Regions from separate parts of the Oricola indica genome, predicted to be linked through region 2. Evidence: predicted binding sites of a transcription regulator. Region 2 holds the regulator's gene; the other holds the start of a gene.
The links. Region 2 encodes LexA, which represses DNA repair genes until DNA is damaged. Its sites were predicted from a motif close to TGTTCNNNNTGTGTTCNG; they were not measured.
Positions count from the first base shown of each region.

Region 1: dnaE (DNA polymerase III subunit alpha) is a predicted target of LexA. The motif match lies at 4,123-4,140, and genes of this name have one in related genera.

Region 1 covers NZ_OZ245747.1:3,241,548-3,248,878, reverse strand. The annotation lists gene mce (methylmalonyl-CoA epimerase) at 1-42, shown strand, start outside; gene ACQK2M_RS16330 (DUF1467 family protein) at 52-321, shown strand; gene proS (proline--tRNA ligase) at 716-2,044, shown strand; gene ACQK2M_RS16320 (lipoprotein-releasing ABC transporter permease subunit) at 2,049-3,362, shown strand; gene ACQK2M_RS16315 (ABC transporter ATP-binding protein) at 3,362-4,054, shown strand; gene dnaE (DNA polymerase III subunit alpha) at 4,393-7,331, shown strand, end outside.
Region 2 covers NZ_OZ245747.1:3,040,787-3,048,117, forward strand. The annotation lists gene trpC (indole-3-glycerol phosphate synthase TrpC) at 1-625, shown strand, start outside; gene moaC (cyclic pyranopterin monophosphate synthase MoaC) at 627-1,124, shown strand; gene glp (gephyrin-like molybdotransferase Glp) at 1,121-2,335, shown strand; gene lexA (transcriptional repressor LexA) at 2,432-3,151, shown strand; gene ACQK2M_RS15240 (ComEC/Rec2 family competence protein) at 3,154-5,514, opposite strand; gene gltX (glutamate--tRNA ligase) at 5,639-7,063, shown strand; gene gltA (citrate synthase) at 7,244-7,331, shown strand, end outside.

The DNA.
Region 1 (7,331 bases), 200 kb from region 2:
AAGGACTTCGACGGCACGCTGATCGAACTCGAACAGGTATAGGCGCCGACCGTGAACGTGATTTCCGCCCTCGCAATCTACTTCATCATCTGGTGGATCGTGCTCTTCATGATGCTGCCGATCGGCGTGCGCAGCCAGGTGGAGGAGAACGACATCACGCTCGGCACGGAACATGGCGCGCCGGCGAAACCGGCGCTCGGCAAGAAGATGGCGATGACCACGGTCATCTCGCTCGTGATCTTCGGGCTGTTTTATTACGTCACGGCGGTGATGGGATACAGCGTCGACGACCTGCCGCGGATCGTGCCCGAATTCCGTTGATCTGAAGAAAAGCCAAGGCTGAAAAAAATTAAGTGGCAGGGTTTGCACCCTGCCACTCAGAACGGGCCCGATTTTCATCCGCTGCCGTGGCAGTGTCGCAGCTCGACATGCGAGCGCGGAAAATCCATTCCTCCCAAGACTTTGACCACGTTCGTTAGCTCGGCCGGGTATGCCCGGTTCGAGCCAGCGTCTTACGTAGCAATGCTTTCGCCCCTTGTCACCGAAAAAATTGCATTGGTTATGCGTCGTATTGCCCATGGAGTTTCATCCGGCGTCAAAACGGCGCGCCACAACCGTTTCAATTTGCGGGCGAAGCGCTTATGAAGGCGGCCGTAATGCCGGAATTGCGCCCGATTCTTGCCTTACCCCAACACTTCGATTCTGGAATCAGCCCATGCGTCTGTCGCGTTATTTCCTGCCGCTTTTGAAGGAAAATCCCAAGGAAGCCGAGATCGTTTCCCATCGCCTTATGCTGCGCGCCGGCATGATCCGCCAGCAGGCTGCCGGCATCTATTCTATGCTGCCACTCGGCAAGAAGGTGCTGGACAAGGTCTGCAACATCATCCGCGAGGAGCAGAACCGGGCCGGCGCTATCGAGATCCTGATGCCGACCGTCCAACCTGCCGATCTGTGGATTGAGAGCGGACGGTATAATGATTACGGTCAGGAAATGCTGCGCATACGCGACCGGCATGATCGCGCGATGTTGTTCGGCCCGACCAACGAGGAAATGGTCACCGATATTTTTCGGTCCTATGTGCGCTCCTACAAGGACCTTCCGCTCAATCTCTACCACATTCAGTGGAAGTTCCGTGACGAGGTGCGGCCGCGCTTCGGCGTCATGCGCGGGCGCGAGTTCCTGATGAAGGACGCTTATTCTTTCGATCTCGATTTCGAGGGCGCGCGCGCGGCGTATAACCGCATGTTCGTCGCCTATCTGCGCACCTTCGACCGCTGCGGCCTGAAATCGATCCCGATGCGCGCAGACACCGGACCGATTGGCGGCGACCTCAGCCACGAGTTCATCGTGCTCGCCGAGACCGGTGAGTCGGAGGTTTTCTGCCACCGCGATTATCTGGAGCTGGACGTGCCCGGCGCCAATGTCGATTTCCACGACGACGCGCAGATGGCGTCCATCGTCGAGAAGTGGACGACGCCCTATGCGGCGACCGACGAGATGCATGACGAGGCCGAATGGGCGAAGACGCCGGAAGCCGAGCGCCTGTCCGCGCGGGGCATCGAGGTTGGCCATATCTTCCATTTCGGCACGAAATATTCCGAACCGATGGGCGCGGCCGTGACCGGCCCGGATGGCAAGCAGCACAATGTCTCGATGGGCTCCTACGGCATCGGCCCGACGCGCCTTATCGGCGCCATCATCGAGGCCTCCCATGACGACAATGGAATCATCTGGCCGGAAAGTGTCGCGCCCTTCGGTGCGGCCATCGTCAACATGAAGCCCGGCGATGCCGGCTGCGACGGCGTGTCCGATCAGGTCTATGCGGCGCTGACCAAAGCCGGGGTCGACCCGCTTCTCGATGACACGGACGACCGGGCCGGAGCCAAATTCGCGGCGATGGACCTGATCGGGCTGCCCTGGCAGGTGGTCGTTGGCCCGCGCGGCGTCGGCAACGGCGTTGTCGAGGTCAAGAACCGCAAGACCGGCGAGCGCCAGGAAGTGACGCCCGAAGCAGCCGTCAACATGCTCACAGGCAGAGGCTGACCGCGTGACCGCAGTGGCCGAAAGCCCCACCGAAACAACCCCGTCCGCGCAGCGCAACGGCAATGCGCGCCCGTTTTCCGCCTTCGAAAGGCTGGTGGCGTGGCGCTACCTGAAGCCGCGCCGCAAGGAAGCGGCCGTTTCCATCGTGACCCTGATCTCGCTGATCGGCGTGACGCTGGGCGTGGCGGCGCTGATCATCGTCATGGCGGTGATGAATGGTTTCCGCGGGGAATTGCTTGACCGCATTCTCGGACTGAACGGACATCTCGTGATCTCGGCCATCGAACGGCCGCTGGACGATTACGAGGCAGTGTCGGATCGCGTGTCGGGTGTGCCCGGCGTGAAGATGGCGATGCCCATCGTCGAGGGCCAGGCGCTGGCGACCGGCAATGTCGGCGCGGGGGCGGGCGTTCTCGTGCGCGGCGTGCGCGGTGCGGATTTCGTCAAGCTCGATTCCATCGCCGGAAACATCAAGGAAGGATCGATCGAATCCTACCTGACAGGCGACGGTGTCGCGATCGGCACGCGCATGGCGCTCAATCTCGGCCTCGTGACAGGCGACCTGATCAAGGTCATCTCGCCGGAAGGCGATGTGACGCCCTTCGGCACGACGCCGCGCGTGAAATCCTATCCCGTGCGCGCGATCTTCGAGATGGGCATGTCGGAATATGACAGCTCGATCATCTTCATGCCGCTCGAGGAAGCCCAGCTCTATTTCAATGTCGAGGGCGAGGCGCAGGTCATCGAACTGTTCGTCGATGACCCCGACGCCGTGGATTCCTACCGGCCGCTGATCGAGGCGGCGGCCGAGCGGCCGATCCTGATGTCCGACTGGCGGCAGCGCAACCAGGCCTTCTTCTCGGCGCTGATCATCGAGCGCAACGCGATGTTCCTGATCCTGTCGATCGTGGTTCTGGTCGCCTCGCTGAACATCATCGCGAGCCTGATCATGATGGTGAAGGAAAAGGCGCGGGGCGTTGCGATCCTGCGCACCATGGGGGCGACGCAGGCCTCTATCATGCGCATCTTCATTATGGCCGGTATCGGCGTCGGTTTCGTCGGCACGGCGACCGGCTTCGTGCTCGGGCTGCTGGTGTGCTGGAACATCAAGGGCATCCAGCGGCTAATGAACTGGATGGCCGGCGCGGATGTCTGGGACCCGACGATCCGCTTTCTCAGCGAGATACCGGCGAAGATGAATCCCTACGAGACGCTGGCCGTGGTGGTTCTCTCGCTCAGCCTTTCCTTCCTCGCCGCGATCCTGCCGGCATGGCGCGCCGCCAAGCTCGATCCCGTCGAAGCGTTGAGGTACGAGTGATGGCCGGCGACAGCACCGTACTGCGCCTGACGGGCGTGCATCGCGCCTACAAGGAAGGCGACCATCTGCTCGAAATTCTCAAGGGCGCCGACTTCGAGTTGCGGGCTGGAGAGATGGTGGCGATGGTCGCGCCGTCGGGCGCCGGCAAGTCGACGCTTCTGCATCTCGCGGGCCTTCTGGAGCGCCCGGACGAGGGCGAGGTCTACATCGCAGACACCGGCTGCGGGACACTCAGCGACGCGGAGCGCACGGCACGGCGCCGCAACGATATCGGCTTCGTCTACCAGTTCCACCATCTCCTGCCGGAATTCTCGGCGCTGGAGAATGTCATGATCCCGCAGATGATCCGGGGGCTGGCGAAGAGCGAGGCGGAGACGCGGGCGCGCCAGTTGCTCGACTATCTTCGCATCGGACCGCGCGCGGAACACCGCCCGGCCGAACTCTCCGGCGGCGAACAGCAGCGCGTCGCCATAGCGCGCGCGGTTGCCAATGCGCCGCTCGTCCTGCTGGCCGACGAACCGACCGGCAATCTCGATCCCGAAACCTCGGGCTATGTCTTCGAGGCGCTGGCCGCGCTCGCACGCCAGTCGGGCCTGTCGGCGCTGGTCGCGACGCATAATCACGCGCTTGCCGAACGCATGGACCGCGTGGTCACGCTTGCCGACGGGCAGATTGTTCCCTTTACCGGCTGATCCGCCTTTAACTGCTCGTTAACCGAGGATTCCCCGTTCGTGGCGATAGGACTCTTTTCCCTTGAAAAGAGAACAAAACACAAACATAAAGAAGACAGACACAAAACAAGGAGACAAAACCATGACTTCCATCGTCCGTGACATCGCCTCTTTCGTTTCCATCGCTGCCTTCATCGCGACCTTTTCGATCTGCGTGAACGCGCTCTGACTTCATGCTTTCCACAGCCATGCCGGGAATGGTTTCCGGCAAGGCTGGACCGCGCCGTTCCGGCCTCCCATAGTTGGTGAAACGCGACTCGCCGGAGCCGCGATCAAATCACCAGAGAGCGGAACGGACCATGGCCGGACAACAGTCGGACAAGCATGACGAGCAGGCGGCTTCGGCCGCGCCCGGCTTTATCCATCTGCGCGTCCACTCGGCCTATTCGCTTCTCGAAGGCGCATTGCCGCTGAAGAAGATCATCGGCTTTGCCGAGACGAACCGCATGCCGGCCATCGGCATTGCCGACAGCGGCAACCTGTTCGGTGCGCTGGAATTCGCGCAGAAGGCGTCGGGCGACGGGATTCAGCCAATCATCGGCTGCCAGCTCGATCTCGTCTTCGACGGCGATCTCGCCACGCCGCGCTCTGGCAGCGGCCGCACGTCCCCTATTCGCCAGACCGAGAACGTGGTGCTGATCGCCGCAACGGAAGCCGGTTATTCGAACCTCGTTGAGCTCGTCTCCAAATCCTATCTCGACACGGAGGAGGGTGCGCGCGCGCAGTTGCGCTTCGACTGGCTGAAGGACCGCGCCGAGGGCGTGATCTGCCTGAGCGGCGGCCCGCTCGGTCCGATCGGGCGCATGATTGCCGACGGGCATCAGCCGATCGCCGAGCAACGTCTACTGGCCCTCAAGGACATCTACGGAGACCGCCTGTATATCGAGTTGCAGCGTCACAAGGGATATGACCGCGCGATCGAACAGGGAAGCGTCGACCTGGCCTACAGGCATCTCGTGCCGCTTGTCGCGACCAACGAGGCGTTCTTTCTCAAGCCCGACGATTTCGAGGCGCATGACGCCCTGATCGCCATCGCGGAGGGCTCTCTTCTGTCGATCGACGACCGCCGGCAATTGACACCCGATCACTGGCTGAAGCCGGAAGCCGAGATGATCGCGCTCTTTGCCGATCTGCCCGAGGCGGTCGAGAACACCGTCGAGATCGCGCGGCGCTGTTCCTATTACCCGCAAAACCGCAAGCCGATCCTGCCGCGCTTCGCGGCCTCCGAGGGCGTCAGCCACCAGGAAGCGGTCGCCGCCGAAGCCGATGAACTGCGTCGCCAGGCGCGGGAGGGCCTCGAGAAGCGGATACGCGAGCAGGGCATGAGCGAGGGATACGAGCGCAGCGAATATGACGAGCGGCTGGAATACGAACTCAACATCATCGAGACGATGCAGTTCCCGGGCTACTTCCTGATCGTCTCCGACTTCATCAAATGGGCGAAGGCGCACGATATTCCGGTCGGTCCGGGTCGCGGATCCGGCGCGGGTTCGCTCGTCGCATGGGCGCTGACGATCACCGATGTCGATCCGCTGCGTTTCTCGCTGCTTTTCGAGCGCTTCCTCAACCCGGATCGCGTCTCGATGCCGGACTTCGACATCGACTTCTGCCAGGACCGGCGCGAGGAGGTGATCCGCTACGTCCAGGAGAAATACGGACGCGAGCAGGTCGGCCAGATCATCACCTTCGGAACGCTGCAGGCGCGCGCCGTGCTGCGCGACGTCGGCCGCGTGCTGGAAATGCCCTATGGACAGGTCGACCGGCTGTGCAAGCTCGTCCCGAACAATCCGGCCAATCCCACGCCGCTCGGCAAGGCGATCGAGGAAGAACCGAAATTCGAGGAGGAAAAGGAAAAGGAGCCCATCGTCGGACGACTGCTCGACATGGCCCTGAAGCTCGAAGGCCTTTACCGGCACGCCTCGACCCACGCCGCCGGCATCGTCATCGGCGACCGGCCGCTTTGGCAATTGGTGCCGATGTATTCCGATCCGCGTTCGGACATGCCGGTCACGCAGTTCAACATGAAGAAGGTCGAGGACGCCGGCCTCGTCAAGTTCGACTTCCTCGGTCTGAAGACGCTGACCGTGCTGAAGACCGCCGTCGACCTGATCGCCCGCAAAGGGATCAAGATCGATCTGTCCAACTTGCCGTTCGACGACCGTCCGACCTACGAGATGATGTCGCGTGGCGAGGTCGTTGGCGTGTTCCAGGTTGAATCGGCGGGCATGCGCAAGGCGCTGCTCGGCATGAAGCCGGACCGTATCGAGGACATCATCGCGCTGGTGGCGCTCTACCGGCCGGGTCCGATGGAGAACATCCCGACATACAATGCGCGCAAGCATGGCGAGGAGGAAATCGCGTCGATCCATCCGAAGATCGACCATCTCGTCAAGGAGACGCAGGGCGTCATCGTCTACCAGGAACAGGTGATGCAGATCGCCCAGGAACTGGCGGGCTACACGCTCGGACAGGCGGACCTTCTGCGCCGCGCCATGGGCAAGAAGATCCGCGCCGAGATGGAAAAGCAGCGCGGCATCTTCGTCGAGGGCGCGGTCGAGCGGGGGGTCTCCAAGAACCAGGCCGACTTCATCTTCGACCTGCTGGCCAAGTTCGCCGACTACGGCTTCAACAAGTCGCACGCCGCCGCCTATGCCATCGTCTCCTATCAGACCGCCTATCTGAAGGCGCATTACCCGGTCGAGTTCCTCGCCGCGTCGATGACCTATGACATGGCAAATGCCGACAAGCTGAACGATTTCCGCCGCGACGCCATACGGCTCGGCATCGAAGTGCAGCCGCCGTCCGTGCAGACGTCCTACCGGGCCTTCGAGGTCGGCGAAAAGACGATCTACTATGCGCTTGCCGCCATCAAGGGCGTCGGCGACGCGGCGGTGGACCACATCGTCGAACGGCGCGGCGACAAGCCGTTCGCGAGCCTTGAGGATTTCGCCAATCGCATCGATACCCGCATCGTCAACCGGCGCACGCTGGAAGGGCTGATTGCAGCGGGCGCGCTCGACTGTTTCGGCCATGACAGGGCGGCGCTTGTCGCAGGGCTGGATCGCATCGTCGGTCTCTCTCAGCGGGCCGTCGAGCAGGCGGAAAGCGGGCAGGGCGACATCTTCGGAACGCTCGCCGCAGTGGAGCCTGAGCGCCTGTACCTGCCGCACACGGAGCCCTGGCCGACCGCCGACAAGCTGATGCGCGAGTTCCAGGCGCTCGGCTTCTATTTCTCCGC
Region 2 (7,331 bases):
TTCGAAAGGGCTGATCCGTCCCGACTTCGACCCGCCCGCATTGGCGACGGCTTACGAGCATGGCGGCGCGGCGTGCCTCTCGGTTCTGACGGACACCCCCTCTTTCCGGGGCGCGCCGGAATATCTGACGGCCGCGCGTGACGCGTGTTCGCTCCCGGCCCTTCGCAAGGACTTCATGTTCGAGCCATATCAGGTCTATGAGGCGAGGAGTTGGGGCGCCGACGCGATCCTCATCATCATGGCCTCGCTCTCCGACGACGAAGCGCGCGCACTCGAGGATACCGCTTTCGAACTCGGCATGGATGCACTCATCGAAGTCCATGACGAGGCCGAAACGGAACGGGCATTGAAGCTTTCCTCGAAGCTGCTCGGCGTCAACAACCGCAATCTGCGGACCTTTGAAGTCGATCTGGCGAACAGCGAGCGGCTCGCCTCCATGGTCACCGGGGACAGGCTGCTCGTCGGCGAAAGCGGCATTGTCACGCATGAGGATTGCCTGCGCCTTGAGCGATCAGGCATCTCGGCCTTCCTGGTCGGCGAAAGCCTCATGCGCCAGGACGACGTCACCGCCGCGACACGGCTCCTGCTGACCGGCGAAGCCTGCGCTAAACGGAAATCAGCCTGAGATGGCCGAAAGGGAAGCCGGCTCGCTGACTCATCTGGGCGCTGACGGTGCGGCCAACATGGTCGATGTCGCCAGCAAGGACGACACGGTGCGCGAAGCCGTCGCCGAAGGCCATGTCAGCATGACCGCCGAGACACTGGATGCGATTCTTTCGGGCAACGCCAAGAAGGGCGATGTCGTCTCGGTGGCGCGGATCGCGGGGATCATGGCGGCCAAGAAGACGCATGAACTCATCCCGCTTTGCCACCCCCTCATGCTGTCCAAGGTTTCGGTCGAGATAGAACCGGACCCCGCCCTGCCCGGATTTCGCGTCGAGGCGCTGGCGCGGCTGACCGGCAAGACCGGCGTCGAGATGGAAGCACTGACCGCGGTCTCCGTCGCCTGCCTGACGATCTACGACATGGCGAAAGCCATCGACAAGGGCATGGAGATCGGACCTGTCCGGCTGGTCTCCAAGACCGGGGGCAAGTCGGGCGAATGGACCCGGAGCGCACCTTGAGTGGACCCTTGATTCCCGTCGCGGAGGCTCGTGAACGGCTGCTGGCGGATGCCGCGCCGCTCGGTAGCGAGACTGTCGCGCTGAACGACGCCCACGGGCGCGTTCTTGCGGCCGACATCACGGCGCGTCGCACCCAGCCGCCGCAGGCCGTTTCCGCCATGGATGGCTATGCGGTGCGCGCTTCCGATATCGCGAATTCACCTGCCGATCTCGACCTGATCGGCGAAGCGGCTGCAGGTCATCCCTTTGAAGGCAAGGTCGGTGCGGGCCAGACCGTGCGGATCTTCACCGGAAGCGTCGTGCCCGGCGGCGCCGACACGGTGATGTTGCAGGAAAACGCGACCGTTCTCGCCGATGGCCGTATCCGCTCGAACCAGAGCGAACCGGCAGGACGCCATATTCGCGCCGCCGGCCTCGACTTCAAGCAGGGGCAATCCGTGCTTCCGGCCGGAAAGATGATCGATACCGGGGCGCTTTGCCTCGCGGCGGCGGCCAATCATCCTGAATTGCCTGTCATTCGAAAACCGCGCGTTGGCATTCTCGCGACCGGCGATGAATTGCTGCTGCCCGGCTCAGTGCCCGGTCCGGGCCAGATCATCGCATCGAACTCATACGGCGTCGCGGCGCTTGCGCGCGAAGCCGGCGGCGATGCCATCGATCTCGGCATCGTCGCGGATCGGGAAGCGGATCTTGCCGACAGGCTGGACCGCGCGGTCGCCGATGAGCTCGATATACTGGTGACCCTTGGCGGCGCATCTGTCGGCGATCATGACCTCGTCCAGAAGGTATTCGTCGCACGCGGGATGGAACTCGACTTCTGGCGGATCGCCATGCGCCCGGGCAAGCCGCTGATGTTCGGCCGTCTCGGTGACATGCGCATTCTCGGCCTGCCGGGCAATCCTGTCTCGGCAATGGTCTGCGCCATCCTGTTTCTCCGGCCGCTTCTCGAAAAGCTCGGAGGGCGGAATTTCGCGCAACGGCGCGTGCCGGCGGTTCTCGATGCGCCGATGCGCGAGAACGACCGCCGCGAGGATTATGTGCGCGCGGCGACATACCGCGCCGAATCAGGTGAACTCCACGTCACCCCCTTCCCCGTTCAGGATTCCTCGATGATCAGCACTTTTGCGCGCTCCGACGCGCTGATCATACGACCGCCGCACGCGGCTTCGGCGGCCATTGGCGACACGGTGGAAATATTGGAGCTTAAATAGCCCGGCGCTTAAACGATTGTTAAACGCTTGCAGAACACATATGGAACAGATAATGTCCGTTCTGTGTTTGTTTATATTTGATTCTGCGAGGGCGCGATGCTGACACGCAAACAACTCGATCTCCTGATGTTCATCAATGAGCGTCTGAAGGAGTCCGGCGTGCCGCCATCCTTCGACGAAATGAAGGAAGCGCTGAACCTCGCCTCGAAGTCCGGAATTCACCGCCTGATCACCGCGCTGGAAGAGCGCGGGTTTATTCGCAGGCTTCCGAATCGCGCTCGTGCTCTGGAGGTAATCCGGCTGCCCGACAGCCTGACGCCCGGCGCGGGTCAACGGCGTGGTTTTTCGCCCAGTGTCATCCAGGGAAGTCTTGGGAGACCAGCGCCGGAACCGAAGCCGGCTCCGCGACCCGTCAAAGCAAATGATGCGGACGGCCCGATCCCGATCCCCGTCATGGGCAAGATCGCGGCCGGCGTGCCGATTTCCGCCATCGAACACCAGACGCGCTCGATTTCGCTTCCGCCGGACATGATTGGCGCAGGCGAGCATTACGCGCTTGAGGTCGAGGGCGATTCGATGATCGAGGCCGGTATCTTCAGCGGCGATACGGCGATCATCAAGAAGAGCGATACCGCCAATGCGGGCGACATAATCGTGGCACTCGTGGACGACGAGGAAGCGACGCTGAAACGTTTCCGCCGCAAGGGCGCCTCGATCGCGCTCGAAGCGGCGAATCCGGCCTACGAGACCCGTATCTTCGGACCCGACCGCGTTCGCGTGCAGGGTCGGCTCGTCGGTCTCATTCGCCGCTACTGACGCTATCGCCGATCGGCAAGGTCGCGTGCGGCACGCGAATAGCGGCGGTGATCCAGCCATGGCCTGACGGGTCCTGGAAGCGCATGCGTGATCTTGACTTGGCCACCGGGCGCGAGACGGATTTCAGCCGTTCCATTCAAGGCCAGCGTTTGCGCGGAAAGAACGGGCGTGCCGTCGGCGCAGGTTTTTGGCGACGGCGCCTTGGCGAAGATCACCAGATCGTATTCGCGGCATAGCGTTTCGAGGCTCGAACCGGACATCCTCAAGTCTTCGAAGGCCGCCGATACATAGCCAATTCGCGCGGGCGCACGCGCATTGCCGGCCTGTGCGCTGCAGATCGTCTTATCGCATGTCATGACCGCAGACTCGTCGGGTTTGATGAAATCGGTCGCCCGATAGGCCTGCTGCCACAACTCCATCGTGAAAGCGTTCGGACGTTCCCGATTGGTATGCAGGCGGACGGCATCTGCCTGCGCCTGGATCAACGCAAACTGGCGACCGTCTTCGGACATGACAGCGACCGGAGGCGACGTAGCGGACCAGACGATGAACCCTGCCCCGAAGAACGGCAGCGACAGCCATCGCAGGCGGGTCGTCAGCAGGCACAGTATCACAAGTCCCAATGACAGCAGTCCAAGCGCCGCGGCCGGCATCTGTCCGGTCGCAAGCGGCGGATGCATAGCCGCGACACGTTCGGCGATGGCGATTACCAGCCCCACCGCCCATGCCATCGCCTTGAAGAGGTAGACATGCAGGCCGAACGGCATGACGACCATGGCGGCGACCGCAAGCGGCATGACCAGGATTGTCACGACGGGCATGGCGGCCAGATTTGCGAGCAAGCCATAGGGCGCGACCCGCCCGAAATGATAGGATGCGAACAGTCCAGTCGCGGCCCCGGCGACCAGCGATGTCACGGCTATTCCGAACGCATAGCGCGACAGGGTGACAAGACCGGCGATGAACGGTCCCCTCTCCGTTCGTTCCGTTTGCCGCCTCTCGCGCCTGTTGGTCCAATCCTGCCAGCCGCCATAGACAGCAATCAGCGCTGCGGTTGCGGCAAACGACATCTGGAACCCGGGACCCGTCACCTCATGCGGTGCGATTGCCATGACAAGCAGGCCCGCCAGTGCCAGATTGCGCATGGTCACGGCGTTCCGGTCGAATGTCAGCGCCAACAGCATGATGGCGAGCATTGCGAAAGAGCGTTGGGTGGCGACGCCGGCGCCTGCGAGGAACAGGTAGAACCCCGTAGCGGCAAGCGCACCGGCTGCCGCATATTTCTTCACGGGGCGGCGTGCCGACCACTCGGGAGCGAAGGCGAACCCGAGCCGCAGCGTCGCCATCACCGTTGCCGCGACAAGCGCCATGTGGAGGCCGGAAATCGACAGGATGTGAGCCAGCCCGGAGACGCGGAGCGCTTCGGTCACGCTTTCCGGAATACCGGACTTGTTTCCCGTCACAAGAGCCGCGGCGACGGCGCCTTCCCGTCCCGGTGCGGATCGCTGGATCTCCCGGCTGATCGCAAGGCGCGCACGCTCGACAGCCGTTGCGAGGCTTTTCATGCCCCATGATTGCGCCGGTATTTCAATCGGATCAGGATGGCCGAGAAAGAAGCCGTTGGCGCCGAGGCCGTCGTAAAAGGCATGGAAACCGAAATCGTAGCCACCAGGATGGAAAGGGCCGGAGGGCGACGTCAGTCGGACGAGCCCTTTTATCCCGCCTCCCACCTCGAAACCCTCGGCCGATCCCGGTGCGGTCACACGAACGCGATCCGGCGCATAATAGAGGGCCGGTCGCTCGGTTTTCAGCACGTCGATCGTGAACCGGGTCCGCCCGTTTGCGCGCTCCTCCATCGCCGTTATGCGACCGGTCAGGCGCGTCGAGACATCCGAGCCAAGCATTGGGGTCGCCGTCCACCATGTTTGCGCTTGTGCCAGCGACATTCCGGCGACGATGACGAAGCCGATCACCGCCACTATCCGCACCGGCCCGGTCTGGCCTCTCAGCGCAAACAAAATGAGCGCGAGCGTTACGAGCCCGACCGGCAGGTTCCAGGGCTGCGGTTCGACCGGAAGGCGAAAATATAAAACGATACCCGCGAGCAGTCCGACGGGAAGAAACAGGAAAGGCGTACCGACGGCTCGTTCGCGCTCTGTGGCGCTCCGCCATGCGCGTTGCAGGCTGCGACGGGTCGGCACAGGCAGCCGGGGCAGATGTGGGCGCGGGAACGGCGTTGCGGCGTCGGGCAATGCCTCTTCGACGACCGGAATGACCGTTTGCCCGGCCTCTTCGCCGGCTGGGCGAAAGAACAGCCTCTCATCGGTCGTGGTCCGCGTGTCGTGCCTGGATTCCCCGGTCATCGCGGATGAGCGCTCCGGGCGCCACAGGCCTTGTTTGCGCTGGGCGCGGCGTGTGTTAGACGTGCACCGAATTCCGCACCCGGCCGCCTTGACGGCCCGCTAATCAAAACAATCGGAGCACAGCATGACTGGCGAGGTCGTCACCCGTTTCGCCCCCTCCCCGACCGGTTTCCTGCACATTGGCGGCGCACGCACCGCACTGTTCAACTGGCTCTACGCCCGACACACCGGCGGCAAAATGTATCTGAGGATCGAAGATACCGACCGCGAACGTTCGTCGCAAGCAGCGGTTGAGGCGATTCTGGACGGGTTGCATTGGCTCGGACTGGATTGGGACGGCGAGCCCATATCCCAGTACGAACGGGCCGTCAGACATCGCGCCGTTGCGCTCGAGCTGGTCGAAAAAGGCTTGGCCTATCACTGCTATGCATCCGCCGAGGAACTGACGGAGATGCGCGAGAAAGCCCGCGCGGAAGGCCGTCCGCCCCGCTATGACGGCCGCTGGCGTGACCGCGACCCCTCGGAGGCCCCTGAAGGCGTGTCGCCAGTGGTTCGCATCAAGGCGCCACGCGAGGGCGAAACGGTCGTACGCGACATGGTCCAGGGCGATGTGCGGTTCCCGAACAAGGATCTGGACGATTTCATCATCCTGCGATCGGACGGCAATCCGACCTACATGCTTGCGGTCGTAGTCGACGATCACGACATGGGCGTCACGCATGTCATTCGCGGCGACGATCATTTGACCAATGCGGCGCGCCAGACGATCATTTTCCAGTCGATGGGTTGGGACGTCCCGAACATGGCCCATATTCCGCTGATCCACGGCCCCGACGGTGCGAAGCTCTCCAAGCGCCATGGCGCGCTTGGCGTCGAAGCCTACAGGGCAATGGGTTATCTGCCCGAGGCATTGAGGAACTACCTCTCCCGTCTTGGCTGGAGCCATGGCGACGACGAGATCATGTCGACGGAGCAGATGATCGAGTGGTTCGACGTTACCGACGTCAACAAGGGCGCGGCGCGGTTCGACTTCGCCAAACTGGAAGCCACCAACGGGCTCTATATCCGCGGCGCCGACGATGCCTATCTTGTCGAACGAATCGAGGCCCTTCTGCCGGAACTCGAAAACACGGAAGCCATACGCGAAAAGCTCTCGGCTGCAGACATGCGCGCAAAGCTGCTCGAAGCGATGCCGGGCCTCAAGGAACGCGCCAAGACGCTGACCGAACTGATCGACAGCGCTGGCTATCTTTTCGCCGACCGTCCTTTGAACTTCGATGAAAAGGCGTCCGGTATCCTGTCCGACGAAGCGCGGCAGGTTCTGGGCCGCCTGCGACCGCAACTCGAGGCGATTGGCGAATGGTCCGTCGAGGCGCTGGACGCAGCTGTACGTGCCTTTGCGGAAACCGAGGAACTCAAGCTCGGCAAGGTTGCGCAGCCGCTCAGAGCGGCGCTGACCGGCCGCGCGACGTCGCCAGGCGTTTTCGATGTCCTTGCCGTACTCGGTCGGGAGGAATCGCTGGCGCGCATTCGTGATTGCGAGTCTTAAAAGGCTTTCTCACAGCCGCTCCGAGCCTTATAATGCATTGCAGCATTAAGCCCTTAGGCTGGCTTGGCAGCGCGTCGCGGATACGGTAGCAACCAGCGCGGGACCATTCATACAGGAATATGCTGCATTGCAATAATTCACGTCTTTTCCGTGAAAAGTTTTGTTTGAGAAGGAGACATTATGTCTGAGGAAACTGCGAAACTGTCATTCTCGGGTAAGGAGCATGACTTCTCCGTACGCAAAGGTTCTATCGGGCCGGACGTCATCG